3 linked regions of the Marinoscillum sp. 108 genome follow. The main gene of each other region encodes a partner of the protein of the gene in region 2 in a complex. Links are inferred from orthologs where the notes say so. Each region holds a gene or a part of one and is shown on either strand. Other genes may lie near its edges.

Region 1 (6,495 bases), on a different replicon or contig from region 2:
GTGTATGTACCAGGGTGTCCTCCCAGACCAGAGGCGTTGATCGGAGGCTTTATGAAACTTCAGGAGAAGATCAGAGGGGAGTCTCTGATGAAGCCGGAAGCTTTGAAAAAATTAATGGAGAAGAGGAAGAAAGCTACTGTATCATGACCTTTCAAGAACTCAAACAACTTGTAACCGACCAGTTTCCTGAGGCCATGCTTGGTGAGGATTTGAATGCCACGCCGCAGGCCTTGCTGGTGGCACCAGAAGCCATTCATGCAGTTTGTACCTGGCTGCATGCTGGAGAGAAGACTTATTTTGATTCGCTTTCGTGCCTCACCGGACTTGACAATGGCCCTGAAGCTGGCACCATGGAGGTAATTTACAACCTGTACAGCATCCCGTATGATCTGCATCTGATGCTAAAGGTTTCTTTGGAGAGAGCTAATCCTCATATTGATACCGTATCAGATATTTGGAAAACGGCCAACTGGCACGAGCGGGAGGCCTATGACCTTTTGGGTATTCATTTTAATAATCACCCAGATTTGAGGAGAATTCTCTTACCCAAGGACTGGGAAGGCCACCCCTTGAGGAAGGATTATGAGGAACAGGAGAAGTACCATGGCATGACAGTGAAATACGACAGGAAGGAAGCGCCTAACTAGACCCTCGAAAGTAAAATAAATCACGGTTTATCATCATCATTCCAACACTCACTTGAACATTCAATACACATACCACCCGGATCATCTGAAAAACTCAGAACCGTCAGTTTACACAGCGGAGAGTCTGAAAAAAGAGGAAATGCTGATCAATCTGGGACCGCAGCACCCCTCCACTCATGGGGTGCTCAGGCTGGAGGTAATCACCGATGGTGAAATGGTGAAGGATGTGGTGCCTCACCCTGGCTACCTGCATAGATGTTTTGAAAAGCATGCTGAGTCAGTTCCCTTTAATCAGGTGATTCCCTATGTGGATCGATTGGACTATGTGGCAGCCATGAACTCAGAACATGCCTACGCCATGGGTATAGAGCGTATGCTTGGCATCTCTGAGAGAATCCCCAAACGGGTGGAATACATCAGGGTGTTGGTAGCAGAGTTAAACAGGCTTGCTTCCCATTTTGTGGCCATTGGCACCTATGGCATGGATATCGGGGCATTTACCCCTTTCCTCTGGATGATGCGCGATCGTGAGCATATTCTCAGACTTTTAGAATGGGCTTCTGGTGCCCGAATGCTCTATAATTATGTATGGATAGGTGGGTTGTTTTATGACTTGCCTGTGGGCTTCGAAGAGCGCTGCGTGAGCTTTTCAAAATACTTGAAGCCCAAACTCCGAGACCTGGAAAAGCTTTTGATCTCCAATAAGATCTTCATAGATCGTACTGCCCATGTTGGGACCCTCCCGCTTGACCTGGCCATCAACTATGGGGTGACAGGCCCAATGCTGCGTGGATCCGGCCTTAAGTTTGACCTCAGGCGGGTGGATGGATACAGTGTGTATCCCGAACTGGACTTTGAAATACCCATCGGTGAAGGACACGTGGGAGAGGTAGGTGATTGCTGGGATCGCAATTGGGTCCGCTTTCGCGAATGCGAGGAATCCCTAAAAATTATTGACCAATGTCTGACTCAATTGACCTCAGATCATAAACGCACCCGGGAGTTTGATCCACGTGAGATGGTGCCGAAGAAGATCAGGCCGAAGGCTCAGGATTTTTACATTCGTGCAGAAAATCCAAAGGGCGAGTTGGGTTTCTTTTTCCGGACTGACGGACGAAGTGACCAGGCTTTACGTTGCAAGGCGCGCTCCTGCTGCTTCACGAACCTGTCTGTGCTTCCTGAGATCAGCCGGGGTTATATGCTCGCAGACCTTATTGCCATTGTTGGCTCCCTTGATTTTGTCATGGGGGAGGTAGATAGATAATATTTTTCAGAGCTTGCAGCGTTTTTGATACAGCTTCAGTCTTAGTACCAAACCCATGTTACTATGATCTGGAAAAATCAAACATTTCAAATACTGATTGTTGGCATTTTGCTGACTTCATGCGATGCTTTTCAAGAGGATGTAGCTCCAAAAGGAGAGGATGAACTGGTGCTGACGGAAGGTATTTCTGCGTTACCCAACACCCCAGTTTTTATTGATCTGAAGAAGACCATCCGGTCCTCTGAGGCTGTCAGGTTTAGTATTGGCGCGGCGCCCAACAAAGGGAGCGCCACTATTTCGGACCAGGCGATTTTACAGTATGTTCCTAACAACGACTTCACCCATGGGCAGGATGTGGTGTCTATTCAACTTCTTAATGGAGTGGGGCAGCTTATTGATACTGACAGTTTACTGATCACCATGGCTACTTCTGCGGATAGTCTGCCATGCTTCAATGGTGCATTGAGTGATTACTATTCTGTATCCAAAAATACATCATTGATTATCTATCCGATCGCCAACGATGGATATTGTGTGGAGAGCACTTCCGGGGCGGTGATTGATTTTATGGAAGAGCCAGCTCACGGTTCGCTGAGTCAGGTGGAGTTATTTACCTATCGGTACACTCCTGAGGCTGATTTTGTGGGCCGGGAGCAATTTATGTATGAACTCACCCTCATAGATAATGAAGGAGCAACGTTTTATTCCATCGGGCAAGTGAATATTGAGGTGACTGAGACTTCTTTTGGTTGTGATACCATGGTCTACCCGCTTACCTATGAGATGCCCGATTCCCTTAGTTATTTGGATGTATTGCCTTTTGCGCCCAGTCCGGTTTGTGAAGTCTTCACCTGGACTGTCCATTTGAAGAGCGTGACATCCGGGAGTGCCGAAGTACTTAATAGTGGCCTCATAAGGTATTACCCGGGAACTGATTCCATTGATGTGATAGACTATAGCATCTCATTTGGAGATCAGACTTTTCATAACCAAATCACCATCATCATCGAAGGCAGAACCGATGATCAATGCCTTGAAGCCATTTATGACGAATATCAGCTTTCGATCACAAAGGATTCACTAGGTACCCGGGACCATCCGTATATCCTGAATGTAGCTGAAAATGACATTACGTGCTCAACAGACTATACCCTTCAGATTGTGATAGAGCCGGAGATAGGGGTCAGTTCCGTCAATGCCGAGCAAATGATTGAGTACTATGTGGAGAATTTCGAATCGGATAGTACGGAAACAGCTTTTCTCTACCAAATATGTGCCGGAGGCGCCTGTGATACGGCACACGTTTCTCTGATGTTGGAGTTTTGATTTAGACATCTCAAATAAAGAAAACGACCCGACATGGTTTCATGTCGGGTTGTGTCGGTTATCAAGTGAGTCAGTTGATCCAGGAAATATTGAAAGGAGACCGTCGGGCCCAGGGACGATTTTATGATGAGTTCAGTCCATTGGTGATGGGTATTTGCATGCGATATATGAAAAGTCATGAAGCAGCATCAGATGTATTTCAGGAGGCCTTTATAAAAATATTCAACAACCTAGGTCAGGTAAAGAACATGCAGGCCGTAGCGGGATGGATTAAGAAGATCACTGTGAATACGGCCCTGGATCATCTCCGAGTGATTAGGTATGATCATGATGTCGGTTCGGAAGGAAATGAACTCAGTGACCAGTTTTATAGCGACCTGATCGACAAGCTGTCTACGGAGGTCATTTTGCAGGCAGTCAATAATCTGGCTGAGGGTTACCGGGTGATTTTCAATATGAGCGTTATTGATGGATTTAGCCACAAGGAAATTGCCAATGAACTGGGTATTTCGGAGAGCACCAGCAGGTCGCAGCTCACGCATGCCAGGCATGTGTTGAAAAGATATTTGAATGAGCTAGGAATTACACGCTATGAACAAGTCATTTGAAGATAAAATAAGAGATCGATTGAGCGAATACCGCGTTGATCCACCGGCAGGTTTTCGTGATGCTATTCTTAATGCTCCGGGACCTGGTGAGGCCTGGCTTGTTCGTTTTTTTCATGCGTTTGGAGCGGTGCTTATGCTGATTTCCCTATTCATGGTGGGGTATATCCCCATGAGGGAGCAGGCAGATTTGGGTTTGGGTGATGAGGGCAGGCTGAACAGCCAAGAGGTAGTTGACTTCTCTGGAGATTCATTTTCTCATCCGACAATAGCCATGAATGATGAGGAAGCAACTCCAATGAAAACTTCGCCCAGGGCTCTGGAATCAAAGGAAGAATTAATTACGCCACTGCCCCATGCTGAGATGAGGGATGAGGAGCGATATGATGCCCCTCACAGAGCTGTGTTTGATCCCTGGGATTTGGAGAAATTAGCGGGAGAGGAAGCCATGGAACCTGCCTATCCGACATTGGCAGGTGGGGTGGAGACAAATGAGATTATTTTTAAGAGAACCAGACGAGCCTACACGCTATACCTTGAAGGGGGGGCTTTCTTTTTATACAACAGGATCAGGCCAAACCTCGATGACGACATTTATGTGAGTGATTATGATGCCCCTTTCGGGCTGTCAGCTTCGCGGGTTGGCCTTTCCGTGCATTGGGGACTGCAGCGGACATGGTCCGAGCATTTTAGTACCAGACTTGGTTTGGGATTTAATCATTACAATCAGGATTTCTCCTTCAACGTTCGTGGTACAACACCCCAAACGGTGGTAGTGGAATCGGATTTTGTTACTCCGATTTATGAGATCAGTACAGTTCAGATTAAAAAGCGAGTGTCTACAGTGGGGGTGAAAATCCAAAATACCTGGTCTTTCCCATCACGTTACAATTCTTTGTTTGCCTCTGTTGAATACCAAAGAATGATCAGCTCACTACCAACCTTTGAATATGAAGGGACCAGACACACGCTGGTTGACCCCAACCAATATTTTTTAGAACTGGGATTGAGAAAGTTACTTTTCGAGGGAAACCGCGGCCTCATTCATGTGACGCCTGCTTTCAAATATTCGGTGACTAAATTTAGAGAGATGGACATTATATCCGTCAAGCCTTTTAGTGTGGGGGTTTCTGTATCGTATGGCTTGAAGTAAGGGCTTTTCTTGTGTAGCTTAGTCTGCTATGATACCCATCCTCACTGCTCAGCAAATACGTGATGCCGACCAATACACCATTGGGCATGAGCCAATCACTTCCATTAACCTTATGGAACGTGCTTCCAGAGCATTTGTAAGAAAATTTTCTACGCTGGTGCCAGGGGGTAGCCGGATTATGATATTCTGTGGTACTGGCAACAACGGAGGAGATGGTCTGGTCATTGCACGGGTGCTGATCCAGCAGGCACATGATGTCAGCATTTTTGTTGTTGGTTCCGTTGAAAGAGCCACAGAAGATTTTAAGGTCAATTTCGAAAGACTTTCAGTTCTCACAGGGATTCATCAGGTTGTGAATGAAGATCAAATTCCCAGTATCCCGGATAATGCTGTGGTGATAGACGGACTGTTTGGCAGTGGTCTTTCCCGGCCTGTGAGTGGTCTGTTTGCCAATGTGATTGATCAAATAAATAAATCAGGTGCTGAGGTATACGCTATTGACATCTCGTCCGGCCTTTATCCTGACCAGCCACTGGGTGAGGGAGCGGTAGTGGAGGCTACACATACCATTTCTTTTCAGACTCCCAAATTGATTTTTTTCCTTCCGGAAATGCGCAAGTACGTAGGGCAGTGGCATGTGGTGGATATTGGACTGGATGAGCCTTTCATACAGAGTTGCGAGACTGATGCTTTTTTTACCCAGGCCCGGGATATTGCGCTGCCCTCACGATCCACGTTTGACCACAAGGGAAGTGCTGGCAGATTGCTGCTGATTGCAGGTAGTAAGGGCAAGATGGGTGCGGCCACTTTGAGTGCCAGGGCAGCCATGCGTAGCGGATGCGGGTTGCTGTATATACACACGCCTTGCTGCGGGTTAAATATTCTTCAGGTGAATGTACCGGAGGCCATGGTGATTGAAGATGAGCATACTGAAGTAATCACGGAGGTCATGCCCGCCGACAATGTGGATGTGCTGGCAATGGGACCGGGTATCGGCACCAATTCGCTTACCCAAAAGGCGTTGGCTGATTTGATTCTTCATACCAGCGAACCCATGGTGTTGGATGCTGATGCACTTAATATCCTGGCACTCAACCCCGAGCTATTGAATGCATTGCCACCGGAAAGCATTCTTACACCGCATCCTGGAGAGTTTGCTCGTTTGGTAGGGGCCTGGAGGAGCGATTTTGAAAAATTGGAAAAACTCCGCTGGTTGGCGAAGACCTATCAACTAAATGTGGTGTTGAAGGGAGCTTATTCAGCGGTTTGCAGTTCTCGTGGGTACCTATATTTTAATCCCACCGGTAACCCGGGGATGGCTACTGCTGGCAGCGGCGATGTGCTCACGGGCATTGTGGCGGCTTTGCTGGCACAGGGGATGGCACCATTTGATGCGCTGAGGGCCGGAGTGTATCTCCATGGACAGGCCGGAGACGAAGCTGCCATTAACGTGGGGGAGATTTCATTAATGGCATCAGATTTGATAGAATATCTGCCTGC
Region 2 (6,467 bases):
CACTTCGGTGTTGGGTAAACACACCCTCATCACTTACTCGCTTGGTGAGCATAATTCCGAAAATAAGCAGTACAATGACCCCCCCGGCATAAATCATGATCTGCACCACCGCCATCAATTCCGCATGAAGCAGCACATAAGTAGCCGCCAGTCCCAACAATGAAATCACGAAAGCAAACGCCGCCCGAATGATGTTTTTGGTAAACAGGAGGTACAGGACGGGCACTACAATCATTAGTCCGAAAAACGCTGTAAATACATCACTTATCCCCATCGTCATCTTTTGGTTTCTTAGGAATCATCGGCCTGGGCTTAAACTTGGGCTTGTTCTCTGGCTTGTCAGTCTCGCCACCGGCGGCTTTGGGTTTCAATACTGGCTTCATCGCAGGTTTTTTCATGACCGGCCGAGGCTTTTCTGTCTCCGCTGGCTTAGTGGACTGCTCCTCATTAGCGGCAGGTTTTGGCTTCATGACCGGCTTTGCGCCAGCTGGTTTAGGTGCCATAGGTTTAGGGCGCATCACAGCTTTGGCTTTCACAGGCTCACGCTCAGAGTCCCCTTTCGCAGCAGCCTTGGCTGCCGCCTTTTTCTCCTCAAACTCTGCCAGTTCTTTTCGCTTCTGCGCGATCTCCGCCAGACTCATCTCAGCAAATGAGTACACATGATCATTCACATCAAACTCACTGAAATCATAAACCTTGGTCATGGTGAGACACTCCGTAGGACATACAGTCGTGCATAGGCCGCAAAAGCAGCATTTGGACATGTCTATGTCAAATTTCGCGGCGTGAATCCGTTTGGGTGTACCATCTGAGGTCATCCCAAAAGTCTCAGGAGCCAATATGGGGTCTATCTCGATACAATCTACCGGGCATACTTTGGCACACTTATCACATACAATACAGTCATCGATCTCATTATGCAGCCGATAGCGGGCATTGTCGGGCACAGGTAAAGACTCATAAGGATACTCCAGTGTCACGATCCCTTTGTCCGCATCAAAATACTTTTCATCGGCTACCCCTATGGGGGTTCTTGATTTTCTGGCATCCGCCAAATAGCCAAAAGTGAGCTTTAAGCCCTCACTCATGGTGCTAAATGCCTCTTTGATATTTTTAAAGTATCCACTCATAACATCCACAGTTTCCAAATGCCAACCACAAACAACAACAGAATAGCTGCCGGAGTTAAATATTTCCAAGATAATGACATCAACTGATCTACCCTTAGTCTGGGATAAGTCCATCGAATCATCATCTGCAGAAAAATGAAGAAAGTACCCTTACTTACCAGCCAAAATGCACCCCATACAGGGCCTGTAGTCCAGTCGGCCAGCTTTAGGACACCCATATTGGGCAAAGGTGTGTTCCAGCCACCAAAAAAAAGAATGGCCGCCAGAAAAGATACCAATAGCATCATGGCATATTCGGATAGCATGAATATACCCCAGCGAAAGCCACTATACTCAGTGTGATAGCCCCCGATCAGCTCAGACTCTGCCTCCGGCAGGTCAAAAGGCACCCTATTGGACTCCGCTAATCCTGAAATGAAAAAGATCAAAAACACTACCCACATAAAAGGCATGGTGAAGACGTTCCAGCTAAGAAAGCCACCAATACCGGTCACCTCCAAAGATGATATGCCCAGGAAGTAACGCGGAGCTTCTCCCAAAATACCCTGCTGCTGTGTAATGCTTTGGAGGTCCATGGTCTGCGCATACATCACCACAGCCAGCACCGACAGTCCGAGTGGTATCTCATAGGAAACAATCTGTGCTGCTGAGCGCATGGCGCCGTATAGGGAATACTTATTATTAGAACCCCAGCCAGCCATCAAAATCCCCAGAACATCTATGGAAACGATAGCCAGAAGGTAAAACACCCCTACCGAAAAGGCGGGAGGAAAGGCCTCAGTAGTCAAAGGGAGTGCCGCAAAACCTCCAAAAATAGAAGCAAATATGAGGATGGGCGCGAAAAGAAATAATGCTTTGTCAGCTGCCTTTGGCCGAATGTCTTCCTTCTGCAACATTTTCAACAGATCAGCTACTGTTTGAAACAAGCCCTTTGGGCCCACCTCCATCGGACCGAGGCGGTTTTGTACGAACGCAGCGATCTTGCGCTCACCGTACACGCCCACCACGACAAACCCCAATAAAAACGGCAAAAAGAATAAAAAAGTGATCATTAGCCCTAAAACATCGGTCTTTCTAAAAATGTTAGCGGCTAAGTTAAACGAAGACACTGACAAGCAGAAAAGTTTGCCTATTTCTCATCAAAGGACACCTCTCATTGGAAAATCATTAATATGAAATATGGATGTTCCTCAATCTTTGCAAGAATTAAAAAAAGAAATAAAATTATGCGATATCTTCCTTTTAAAATATAATATTCTGATTTTAATGATTAATTTTGTTCTGTTGTTATATAAAAACTGGAATTTACAGAACCATAAAACAGCAAAAATATGAAGAGGATATTAATGTTTTTTTTGGCCGTTACTGCAAGTACTGCACTACTGGCCCAGTCAGGAGATGAAGAGATGTTTCACTTCAGAGCCATGGAAGATAAACTGGATGATTCTGCCATTGATTTGGCATTCATCAGGGGTCACTTCATGGGAGAGGAAGTAGCTAAGAAACTTTACTTGCTCCGTGAGCGATACACCTGGGTAGAAGAAGAATCTTCGACCAACCCTACACCAAAAACCTATATAGATAAGCCTGCTATCTATAATTCGGTGAAGAAACTGGAGCGCTACTACAAAAAAGGAATCAAGAAAGGATATATCAAAGAGGAGATGGCCATTGCCGAGTTTCAACAAATTCTGGACATAGCCATCTTCATCAGAAACCAACAAACTGCGGAGTTTGAAGACTTATTGGGCCAACTCAAGGAAGATGAGCAAATTGTGGGGATGTACACTAAAAAAGTCCTTTTAAGCTATTAAATAAAAGATTTCTCCAATTTAGTCATGAGAGCCAGCGTTTGCGCTGGCTTTTTTATTGTCCTTTTTGGTAACTTCCGCATATTATGGCGCACCCAATTATCATCATGGGAGTATCCGGCAGCGGCAAGACGACCATCGGCCACATGGTCGCTGATCGACTCGGTAAGACTTTTCTGGATGCAGATGATTTCCATCCGGAAGAGAACAAAACCAAAATGGCCAGTGGCATACCTCTCAATGACGATGACAGACTCCCTTGGCTTCAGACACTGAAAGAGCAACTCATATCTACTCCTGGCGTGGTGCTGGCTTGCTCAGCCCTGAAGGCCAGCTATCGTTTCATTCTGGATCCCAACCACGCCTATTCCTGGATTTATCTGGATGGTAGCAAGGAACTGATCTTTGAAAGACTTAAAAAGCGTGCAGGCCATTACATGAAAGAAAACCTCCTTGACAGTCAATTTGAGACCCTCGAAGTACCTGACGATGCACTGAAGGTCAGCATTGATCAGCATCCGGATGAAATCGTTTCAGTCATTCTCAAATCATTGAAACCGTAGACTACTTTTTGATGATCCTGCGTATGAGGTGAAAGGATTCTCCTTTGATTTCCAAAAGGTAAATCCCGGCGGGCCACTCGTTATGGATTTCCATTTTATGGCTACTCAAAATAAGCTGACCGCTCATATCGTAGACCATTACCGATCTAAACCCACCCTTTAAATCATTAGGAATTTTGATGCTGAACTGATCCATAACAGGATTTGGTACAATCATAATCTCAGGCCATTCGGTTAGGCCCAGGACCACAAACGGATCTGACCAAACGGAACAGCCTGCGTCACCTACCGTGAGCGCTACCTCATAAGTACCGGCTCCATACACCACAGAGGGGCCGGTTTCTCCTGCCATAAGCTCACCATCGAGGTACCAGCAAATGTCTGCATCTGTCTCTGCAATTTGCAGGTGACCATCCACTAAATTGATCACAGGCTTTTCCGGAAGCTCATATTGATAGCCTACTGTGATTTCCTGAGAAAACTCACAGCCATTGCCATCAAACACCCTCACCTCGTAGCTACCAGCTTCATCCTTCTCCAGGACCTCACCGGACAACTGCTCTTCGCCTGCCCAAAACGTATAAGCCCCTGACCCGCCAGCTCCTGTCATAGTCAGCTGACCTGAGGAATTTTTGGCACACAAAAACCCAGTAGTCTCATAGGTGAAGTACAGCGAGTCCGGCTGATCAATCGTCAAGAAGTATTGCAACTCGCATTCATTTTCATCTTTGATCGTCAGAAGGTGATCACCCGAGCCAAGAGAAAAGGTGGAGGTATTGGTGAACCCCATTTCGTCTATCTGATAACTGAGCGCTCCACTCCCACCCGAGGCCTCTGCATCTACGGTTCCTTCGCCTCCAAAACAGTTAGCGTCAGTGACCACTACCTCTACAGCAAGCGGCTCTGGGGAGAGGACTTCAAAGTCTTCTGTCAGAATACATTCATTATCTGTGCCCTCCAGCGAAACCGTATGTATCCCTGCGGATAAGCCCGAAGCATTGTTGCCAGATAACGACTGGCCATCCACACTAAACTGGTAGGCACCTCCGCCCGAAACTGTAAAGGTGGCTGAACCATCAGCAGCAGCATGACAGGAAGTAGGTTGCACACTTTTATTTAGCACCCTGCTCTCAATAGTCAGTGACTCACTGTAAGCCCTGTCTAATTCATCTTTGACAGTGACCGTATATGCACCCGCTGCCAGGTCGCCAAACTCACCATCAGACACAAACGTCTCACCATCCAGGCTAAAGGTATAATTCTGAGTACCACTGGTTTGGACGGTTATCATACCGTCATTGGTATTGGGGCAGGTGTATGGCGTGGCTTCCATTTTCACAAAGGCCTCAAGTCGAATATTATCGATATAAAGGTTATTTCCGTACCCGTTGGTCGTTCTAAATGCTACCTCCGTACCTTCCAGATTTTCGGGCACAGTAAACTCCAGCGATACGGACTTCCATTGCCCTGAGGTGGGCGAAAAGGAACCTGTCTGTGCAGGCTTGGTAGCCAGTCCGACGCCCGATTTATCCCACAGACTCACCCAGTCGGCCTCACAGCTACCCCGATACAAAACAGCCATGCGGTCGAAATAAGTATCATCATAATAGGTATAGGCATAGTCGAAAGTAAGGCGATAATCCCGGGAGAAGGAATTATCAACCAGCGGCAAAACCAGATAATCCTCTGCTCCCACTGCTCCATATTCATAGAAATTCACAAAAACACTCTTTTGGCCCTCTGACGAAATCCCCGAAATCTGTTCAAAGGTCTTCTGTCCGTCTTCATTGATCACTTCCAGGTCAATTCCGGAGCCTTCAAATCTGGCCACCTTAGAGATCAATATAGTCTGAGGAACAGCGGCCACCAACACCTGATCTTCCATGAGAAGTGTGTCCTTATTTCCCCCTGTACCAGACACAATAAGCTGTACGTCAAATACCCCTCCGGTTTCGTAAAGTACCTCTGGGTTTTGAGCCGTGGAGGTTTCCGGAATCCCTCCTTCAAAATACCAACTCCAGCTGGTCGCATTGAGTGACCGGTCGTAAAAAGTGATGGATGTGCCGGCGCAAGCTTCCGAGAGATTTTGAGTGAAGTCTGCGGAAACAATTTTCTTATACAAGTAAGATCGATAGGCATCATAGGCCTGATCCATCCTTGAATACTGCCCATCCGTAAAGACATCCCGACAAAACTTGAGGGAGTAAGACATGATATTTCTGGGATCCGGCGTGAAAAGATCGTTATTGGCGTCCACGCTCGTGCCGGTATAGGTACAACTCGCATTCACATTGGATCCGCCCAACTGAGGATCTGCGGGTGTATCACAAAGCTCGTCTCCGGCAGTCTCACAGTTGACGCGTGCCACCAGCTCATCGGTAAGTTGGCTATTGGAACTGCCATGGGTATGATACAGGGTAAAATAATGGCCTATTTCATGCGGGAGTGTACTCCCATTGACTGCACAACTATTGTCCATAAGTACACGGTCTGGCCCACCGGGGAAATAGGCATATCCGCAATAGCTACCACCCTGACTATCTCCTACCGAGTTGGCAAAATAGATATTGATGGTTTTGGCCACATCGTACTTTGCACCCATAGCCACTTCATCATCTGTATTGAAATCGAAATATTCGGAATTATGAATCTCGGTGATTCCAGCTAAAAAAAATGCCAGATTAGCGTGACTATAATAGTCATTCAGCACGTCCATAGCATCATTGAGTTCCTGTTCGGTCATGCCTCCTGTACCGTCTGTCCTTCTGATCAGGTGGGCAGAAATGGCTACATTTTGCACAGGCACATCGGCCATTCGGCCGCCCGACCTCACATCCGGATGAAAATCCCTGAGCAGCTCAAGCTGTCGCTGGGTAACTACAGTAGCACAGGGCTGTAGCTGGGCATGAAGCTGGCAGGCAGCAGTGAAAGCAAAAAAGAAAAGAATTTTTTTCATATCTAAC
Region 3 (6,482 bases), on a different replicon or contig from region 2:
ACCACATCCTTCACCATTTCACCATCGGTGATTACCTCCAGCCTGAGCACCCCATGAGTGGAGGGGTGCTGCGGTCCCAGATTGATCAGCATTTCCTCTTTTTTCAGACTCTCCGCTGTGTAAACTGACGGTTCTGAGTTTTTCAGATGATCCGGGTGGTATGTGTATTGAATGTTCAAGTGAGTGTTGGAATGATGATGATAAACCGTGATTTATTTTACTTTCGAGGGTCTAGTTAGGCGCTTCCTTCCTGTCGTATTTCACTGTCATGCCATGGTACTTCTCCTGTTCCTCATAATCCTTCCTCAAGGGGTGGCCTTCCCAGTCCTTGGGTAAGAGAATTCTCCTCAAATCTGGGTGATTATTAAAATGAATACCCAAAAGGTCATAGGCCTCCCGCTCGTGCCAGTTGGCCGTTTTCCAAATATCTGATACGGTATCAATATGAGGATTAGCTCTCTCCAAAGAAACCTTTAGCATCAGATGCAGATCATACGGGATGCTGTACAGGTTGTAAATTACCTCCATGGTGCCAGCTTCAGGGCCATTGTCAAGTCCGGTGAGGCACGAAAGCGAATCAAAATAAGTCTTCTCTCCAGCATGCAGCCAGGTACAAACTGCATGAATGGCTTCTGGTGCCACCAGCAAGGCCTGCGGCGTGGCATTCAAATCCTCACCAAGCATGGCCTCAGGAAACTGGTCGGTTACAAGTTGTTTGAGTTCTTGAAAGGTCATGATACAGTAGCTTTCTTCCTCTTCTCCATTAATTTTTTCAAAGCTTCCGGCTTCATCAGAGACTCCCCTCTGATCTTCTCCTGAAGTTTCATAAAGCCTCCGATCAACGCCTCTGGTCTGGGAGGACACCCTGGTACATACACATCCACAGGAATGATTTTATCCACACCCTTCACTACATGGTAACCATGCTCCCAATAAGGTCCGCCACAGTTGGAACAGCTGCCCATGGAGATCACATATCTAGGCTCCGCCATCTGCTCATAAAGTCTCCTTACCCGGTCGGCCATTTTAAAAGTGACAGTACCGGCCACCACCATCACATCCGACTGCCGTGGTGAAGCACGCGGCAACACCCCGAAACGATCCATATCATAACCCGAAGCATAGGCCCCCATCATTTCTATGGCGCAGCAGGCCAGGCCAAATCCCATCGGCCATATACTGGAAAGTCGTGCCCAGTTGAGCAGGTCATCTGCCTTGGTGACGATAATCCCCCCCTGTCCAAACTGCTGATCAAGTAGTCCCATCCTGCTTCCTTACTTTATATTCTTTTTGATTGATGTGCGCATAGGCCTTGAGTGGTATTTTCGATTTGAATTCTACCGCTTTTGATTTTGGTTTCACCCAATCGAGCATTCCATTGGCCCACACATAGATCAGACCCAAAAACAAAATTCCTATGAAAATGAAAGTCTCTATGAGGGAAAACATGCCCCACAGACCGCTAGTCTCAGCATTCATCTCTGGATCTGCAAATACCGTAGCCCAGGGAAACAAAAAAACCAACTCGGTTTCGAAAAGGAGAAAAATAAGCGCAACTACGTAAAATCGTATGTTGAAAATACTCCACGCAGACTTCACGGGGTCCTCCCCCGATTCGTAGGTGGTTTCCTTCTCCACATTGGGGCGAACAGGGCGCAATGCTTTTCCTACCAGCAGTGTGGTCATGATAAACCCTACACCCCCGATAATAAATAACAGAGCAACTCCAAATCCTGAAATCTCTAACATCCCTGAAAATTACACAATGATTAGAATTTTAACGGGTCGAAGTGCTTGAAGTGTCCGTTCATTCTGATTTTTTCTTTGGCCTTCTCTGCCCTCTCCAGTGCCGGTATCAGGTTTTCCAGGTGATTGATTACATAAGATTGCCGCTCACTTTCAGAGCTCATCTTCAGCAATTGGTACTCCTCCTCTGGCTTCAGCCCTATTTTGTGGATGACATCATACATCACCGCTGTTTCACCTAAACCGATTTCCTCCTCCATATGCAACCACTCAAAAAGCTCCCGGCACAGCTCTACTATCCTGATGGCCTTGGAGGCGTCGGTATCGTCAATACACTCAACCAACTCCACAGGACCGCCGGCGTATTGCTTGGTATCCCATGGATTTTGAAAATCAAGCACTTTGAAAATTCTCAGCCCGGAGGTCTTAATATCCATTCGCCCATCCTTATACAACTTAGATACCTCCACGATCTTTACTTCGGTACCGTACTCTATTCGGGTCTCCACATAGGAGGGAATACCAAAAGTAGTTTTTGTAAGCAGGCAGTCATTGATCAGTTGCTTATACCGGGGTTCGAAAATATGAAGGTTGAGTTCCTCCCTCGGAAATACCACCAAATTCAACGGAAATAGAGGAATATCTTTCACCATATCTACACAACGCCAGAGTAATCGGAGAGTTTTGAATAAATTTTAAAAAATTGATGACCTTAGCCAATCATCTCACATTTGTACGCCGTGAACAAAATACGTATTAATCAAGGCCGCATTTTACCCTGGCAATTCAGAATGGTCGGAACCCTCATTGTGCTCGGCTCGATGGCCTTTGCTTTGCTTCGACTCTCAGAATTTCCGGCCATTGTCATCTGCATAGCTATTTCATTTCTGATCCCTGCCATGTGGTCTGCCTATTACATTCTGGAAATAGACCCTGAGCAGAAAACCATCTCCGAATTTAGCTGGGTACTTAGCTTCAAGAATGGGAAAACCAAATCCTTTCAGGAAGTTGAGAAAATCTTTGTCAATGAAACCAAAAAGGCTCAACGGATGACTTCATGGTCAGGTCAGGTGAGAACTTCCAAATTCAATGAGTACATGGCCTTTCTGAAACTTGTAGAAGGAGACAAATACTTTCTGATCAGTGATCCGGACCCCGCCAATCTCATGAAACGATTAACTCCGATCTCAGAGAAACTGGGATGCGACATTCATGAAAACTATGAAAAAACATAGGCACCGGGGTGCCCATGTCGGCAATTCTTCCTTAGGTAGCCCAGACCTTACCGTTACCAGTCTCGCTCAAAGGGGAGCAGCCATGATACTCCACAGGAATGGCCTGATACTGCAATGCCTCGGTAGCCCCATATTCTGTGGTGTAGTACCCCACTATGGTTAACTCCTTAATGGTCCAGAAGAATGGACGCCCGTTCTCCCAATTTTTGAGCTCTGAATTTTGTTTTTGAAGGAATTCGGTCTGTTTTTCGGGAGCAAGTGCAATAAAAGAATCCCCCATCTGTGAGTCACAATCCGCTTCAAACTGCTCGAGTCCTTTGATGAAAGCCTCACGGGCTCCCTGGTCATATACTACGCTCACCATTTCCTCAATGAACCCCGGCACGCCGAGTGACTTGGCTCCTGGGGTATCCGTCTCCGGCAAAATTCCCTCAGCTATCTGCATCACCAATCTTGCCTGATCCTCCGAGAAAAATGTAGGTGTCCAGGTAAGCTCTGGCTTGGGCGTACAACCATTCAAAATTCCCGCAACAGTGGGGGCACTCAATACCCCTCCCATTATCCAGGCGGTACGTTTCAGTGCTTCTCTTCGTTTGATATTTTCCATGATCAGAGGTTTCCTTTCTTCAATTCATTTACTGCAAAATCTGCTGCCCTGGCCGTGAGAGCCATATAGGTAAGCGATGGGTTCTGACAAGCAGAGGACGTCATGCAAGCTCCATCGGTCACAAACACGTTTTTCACTTCATGCACCTGATTCCACTTATTCAATACGGAAGTTTTCGGATCTCTGCCCATACGCGCGGTGCCCATCTCGTGGATACCCAGTCCCGGCCCTCCTATGTTATCATAAGTACTGACATTCTTCAGCCCCGCCTTTTCCAACATCTCGGCAGCCGAAGACTGCATGTCTTTTCGCATCGCTAGTTCATTGTCCTTAAACTCACAGTCGAAAATGAAAGTGGGCATGCCATGCTTATCCAGCTTGTCTGGATTCAGGGTCACTTTATTCTCATGGTAAGGGAGCATTTCACCAAAGCCCATCAGTCCCATTCTCCATTTTCCTGGGGTCTGAATATCATCTTTCAACTCCTCACCTATCCCCAACTCGGCAATAGATGACCTCCATGACTCACGGCTGGCACCACCCTGGTAGCCATAGCCTCTGATAAAATCAGGATGTTTTTCATTGATATTCCTAAATCTGGGGACATAAATACCGTTTGGTCTTCGTCCTGAGTAATACATATCCTCAAAGCCATCAAACTCACCTTCAGCTCCTGCTTTGAAGTGATGGTCCATCAGGTTGTGACCCAACTCGCCCGATTGATTCCCCATTCCTTCGGGGAAGTACTCACTTTTGGAGTTCATCAGTATGTAAGTAGATCCCAACGCTGATGCATTGAGAAAAACGATCTTCGCGTAATATTCCTGCACCTCTCCCGTTTCCGCGTCCTTCACACGCACACCCGAAGCCTTACGGGTTTCAGGATCATAAAGCACCTCCATCACGATTGATTGTGGCCGCAAGGTCATGTTTCCGGTGGCCATTGCAGCCGGAAGTGTACTGGATTGGCTACTGAAGTAACCTCCGAAGGGACATCCTCTCATGCACAGGTTTCTATAGTGGCAATGCGCCCGGCCATTGTGATTTTGAGTGATATTGGCCACCCTTCCAATCGTCAGCAGGCGGTCTTCAAAGTTTTTTGAAATGCTATCACGCACATGCTCTTCCAGACAGTTGAACTCCATGGGAGGTAAAAATTTACCGTCTGGCAACTGTGGTACTCCTTCATTCCGACCACTTACCCCTATATGTGTTTCAACATGATCATACCAGGGTGCCACGTCTTTGTATCGGATCGGCCAGTCTACAGCTATTCCTTCTTTCGCATTCGCCTCAAAATCCATTTCGCTCAACCTGTAGGACTGACGCCCCCAAAGAAGAGACCTGCCTCCCACATGATAACCACGAATCCAGTCAAATCGCTTGACCTCAGTGTAGGGATGCTCTGTATCTTTTACCCACCAGTGCTTGGTAGATTCTTTGATGGTATATCCAGTTCTCAGCTGAACATCATAATCTTTTTTCTCCTCCGCAGAAACCTGATCGTCATGAGGCAGCTCCCAGGGGTTCAGATTCATGGTGGGGTAATCTTTGATATGCTTCACATCTCGTCCCCGCTCCAGTACCAGGGTTTTCAGACCCTTTTCGGTTAATTCTTTAGCGGCCCAGCCTCCACTGATGCCTGTACCTACCACTATCGCATCGTAGGTGTTTTCCGCTTTTGCTTTATTATTAAAATTCATTGATCTTAATTTGTGAACAATCGAAACTAATCAATCTGAAGCCAAATCTTAGGCGGCTTTTTGATGTATTTTTAATGAAAACGTTTTCTTTTGGCGCTATAGTCAAAATAAAGACATAACATACCCTCATTGAACACATGAAGATCTCCAGAAAAAAAGCACTCAAAAACATGGCCGGATTATCAGCTCTTGGATTCATCGGATTTCCGGAGTTTGGTCATTCACAAAGCATTAAAGAAATGAAGGGAAAAATCAATCATTCGGTATGTCGCTGGCCATATGGAAAAAATACCCTGGAAGAACTCTGTGAAGCAGCCAAAGAAATTGGGATCTCTTCGATAGAACTACTCAACCCGGATGAATGGCCGATCGTGCAAAAATATGGGCTGACCTGCGCCATGGCCAACTGTGTGCCTCTGAGCCTGACAGACGGCTTCAATGACCCCAAACTGCACGAGCAGTTGAAAAAGGACTATTTTGATCTGATCCCAAAGGTGGCGGATGCAGGCCTGAAAAATATCATTTGTTTCTCTGGTAACAGAAATGGAATGCCGGATGATCTGGGCATGGAAAACTGCGCCATAGGTCTGGAGCCTGTGGTGAAAAAAGCCCAGGAATATGGTCTTACCATTTGCATGGAGCTCCTCAACTCCAAAGTGAATCACCCTGACTATCAATGTGACCATACTGAATGGGGTGCCGGGCTCTGCGAAAAACTGGGCATGGAAAATTTCAAACTCCTGTACGACATCTACCACATGCAGATCATGGAGGGTGACATCATCGCTACCATCCAGAAATATCATCCTTACATCGCGCACTACCATACCGGAGGTGTACCCGGCCGAAATGAAATTGATGAAACCCAGGAGCTCAATTATAAAGCCATCATGGAAGCCATAGTGGCTACAGGGTTTACCGGATATGTGGCCCAGGAATTTATTCCTAAAAATGAAGATGTGTTTGCTTCCCTGGCTCAGGGCGTGCGCATATGTGATGTTTAATCCGTTACCACGGGTAGATCCGAAGGTTGACCCCATTCACTCCAGGAGCCATCATATACAGATAGGTTTTGATAACCGCTGACATGTGCACCTAAGGCAAGGATACAAGCAGTAAGACCTGACCCGCATGATAGGGTAACATGCTGATCCTTGATTTCCAGCTTTTCAAAAATCCCTTTGAGCTCTT

The links.
Region 1: the proteins of GV030_RS09965 (region 2) and GV030_RS15435 are in contact, whole or in part, in a cryo-EM structure (PDB 6ZJN), measured with the Thermus thermophilus proteins. The link is inferred for Marinoscillum sp. 108 from one-to-one orthologs. Residues at the interface, in WP_096411122.1 of Thermus thermophilus: Ala224, Glu225, Gln226, Glu227, Ala295, Trp297, Phe298, Arg299; in WP_223903221.1 of Thermus thermophilus: Pro35, Ser36, Asp139, Gly141, Ala142.
Region 3: the proteins of GV030_RS09965 (region 2) and GV030_RS15450 are in contact, whole or in part, in a cryo-EM structure (PDB 6KHJ), measured with the Thermosynechococcus vestitus proteins. The link is inferred for Marinoscillum sp. 108 from one-to-one orthologs. Residues at the interface, in WP_126985484.1 of Thermosynechococcus vestitus: Gln8, Lys26, Trp29, Leu30, Pro33, Met34, Met37, Leu38, Leu83, Ile84, Phe85, Lys86, Glu87, Asp88, Val89, Leu90, Pro91, Ala92, Thr100, Ala104, Val107, Ile108, Phe111, Leu112, Tyr114, Ile115, Ile125, Ser126, Leu128, Phe133; in WP_126986108.1 of Thermosynechococcus vestitus: Gly6, Tyr7, Glu8, Tyr9, Phe10, Gly12, Phe13, Leu14, Ile16, Cys17, Ser18, Pro21, Ala24, Leu25, Ala27, Ser28, Leu31, Arg32, Pro33, Ser35, Arg40, Leu41, Thr42, Thr43, Tyr44, Glu45, Ile51, Gly53, Ala54, Trp55.

What each region holds. Positions count from the first base shown.
Region 1 is NZ_LR734811.1:32,180-38,674, reverse strand. The notes cover bases 1-2,805. They hold GV030_RS15435 (NADH-quinone oxidoreductase subunit D), read left to right. Parts: upstream 1-699; coding sequence 700-1,911; downstream 1,912-2,805. Other genes in these bases: GV030_RS15430 (hypothetical protein), read left to right, coding at 1,975-2,805; GV030_RS15440 (NADH-quinone oxidoreductase subunit C), read left to right, coding at 144-647; nuoB (NADH-quinone oxidoreductase subunit NuoB), read left to right, coding at 1-147. Outside these bases: more of GV030_RS15430, read left to right, coding at 2,806-3,237; GV030_RS15425 (RNA polymerase sigma factor), read left to right, coding at 3,279-3,845; GV030_RS15420 (hypothetical protein), read left to right, coding at 3,829-4,995; GV030_RS15415 (NAD(P)H-hydrate dehydratase), read left to right, coding at 5,024-6,495.
Region 2 is NZ_LR734808.1:2,485,407-2,491,873, forward strand. Bases 155-2,931 are described here. They hold GV030_RS09965 (complex I subunit 1 family protein), read right to left. Parts: upstream 2,183-2,931; coding sequence 1,127-2,182; downstream 155-1,126. Other genes in these bases: GV030_RS09955 (NADH-quinone oxidoreductase subunit J), read right to left, coding at 155-274; GV030_RS09960 (4Fe-4S binding protein), read right to left, coding at 261-1,130; GV030_RS09970 (hypothetical protein), read left to right, coding at 2,462-2,931. Outside these bases: more of GV030_RS09955, read right to left, coding at 1-154; more of GV030_RS09970, read left to right, coding at 2,932-2,944; GV030_RS09975 (gluconokinase), read left to right, coding at 3,028-3,504; GV030_RS09980 (T9SS type A sorting domain-containing protein), read right to left, coding at 3,506-6,460; GV030_RS09985 (hypothetical protein), read right to left, coding at 6,463-6,467. UniProt on the Escherichia coli protein: NDH-1 shuttles electrons from NADH, via FMN and iron-sulfur (Fe-S) centers, to quinones in the respiratory chain. The immediate electron acceptor for the enzyme in this species is believed to be ubiquinone.
Region 3 is NZ_LR734811.1:37,797-44,278, forward strand. The notes cover bases 1-2,792. They hold GV030_RS15450 (NADH-quinone oxidoreductase subunit A), read right to left. Parts: upstream 1,750-2,792; coding sequence 1,252-1,749; downstream 1-1,251. Other genes in these bases: GV030_RS15435 (NADH-quinone oxidoreductase subunit D), read right to left, coding at 1-179; GV030_RS15440 (NADH-quinone oxidoreductase subunit C), read right to left, coding at 232-735; nuoB (NADH-quinone oxidoreductase subunit NuoB), read right to left, coding at 732-1,265; GV030_RS15455 (LON peptidase substrate-binding domain-containing protein), read right to left, coding at 1,770-2,399; GV030_RS15460 (hypothetical protein), read left to right, coding at 2,487-2,792. Also shown: more of GV030_RS15460, read left to right, coding at 2,793-2,981; GV030_RS15465 (gluconate 2-dehydrogenase subunit 3 family protein), read right to left, coding at 3,013-3,588; GV030_RS15470 (GMC oxidoreductase), read right to left, coding at 3,591-5,291; GV030_RS15475 (hydroxypyruvate isomerase family protein), read left to right, coding at 5,429-6,295; GV030_RS15480 (sulfurtransferase), read right to left, coding at 6,292-6,482. UniProt on the Escherichia coli protein: NDH-1 shuttles electrons from NADH, via FMN and iron-sulfur (Fe-S) centers, to quinones in the respiratory chain. The immediate electron acceptor for the enzyme in this species is believed to be ubiquinone.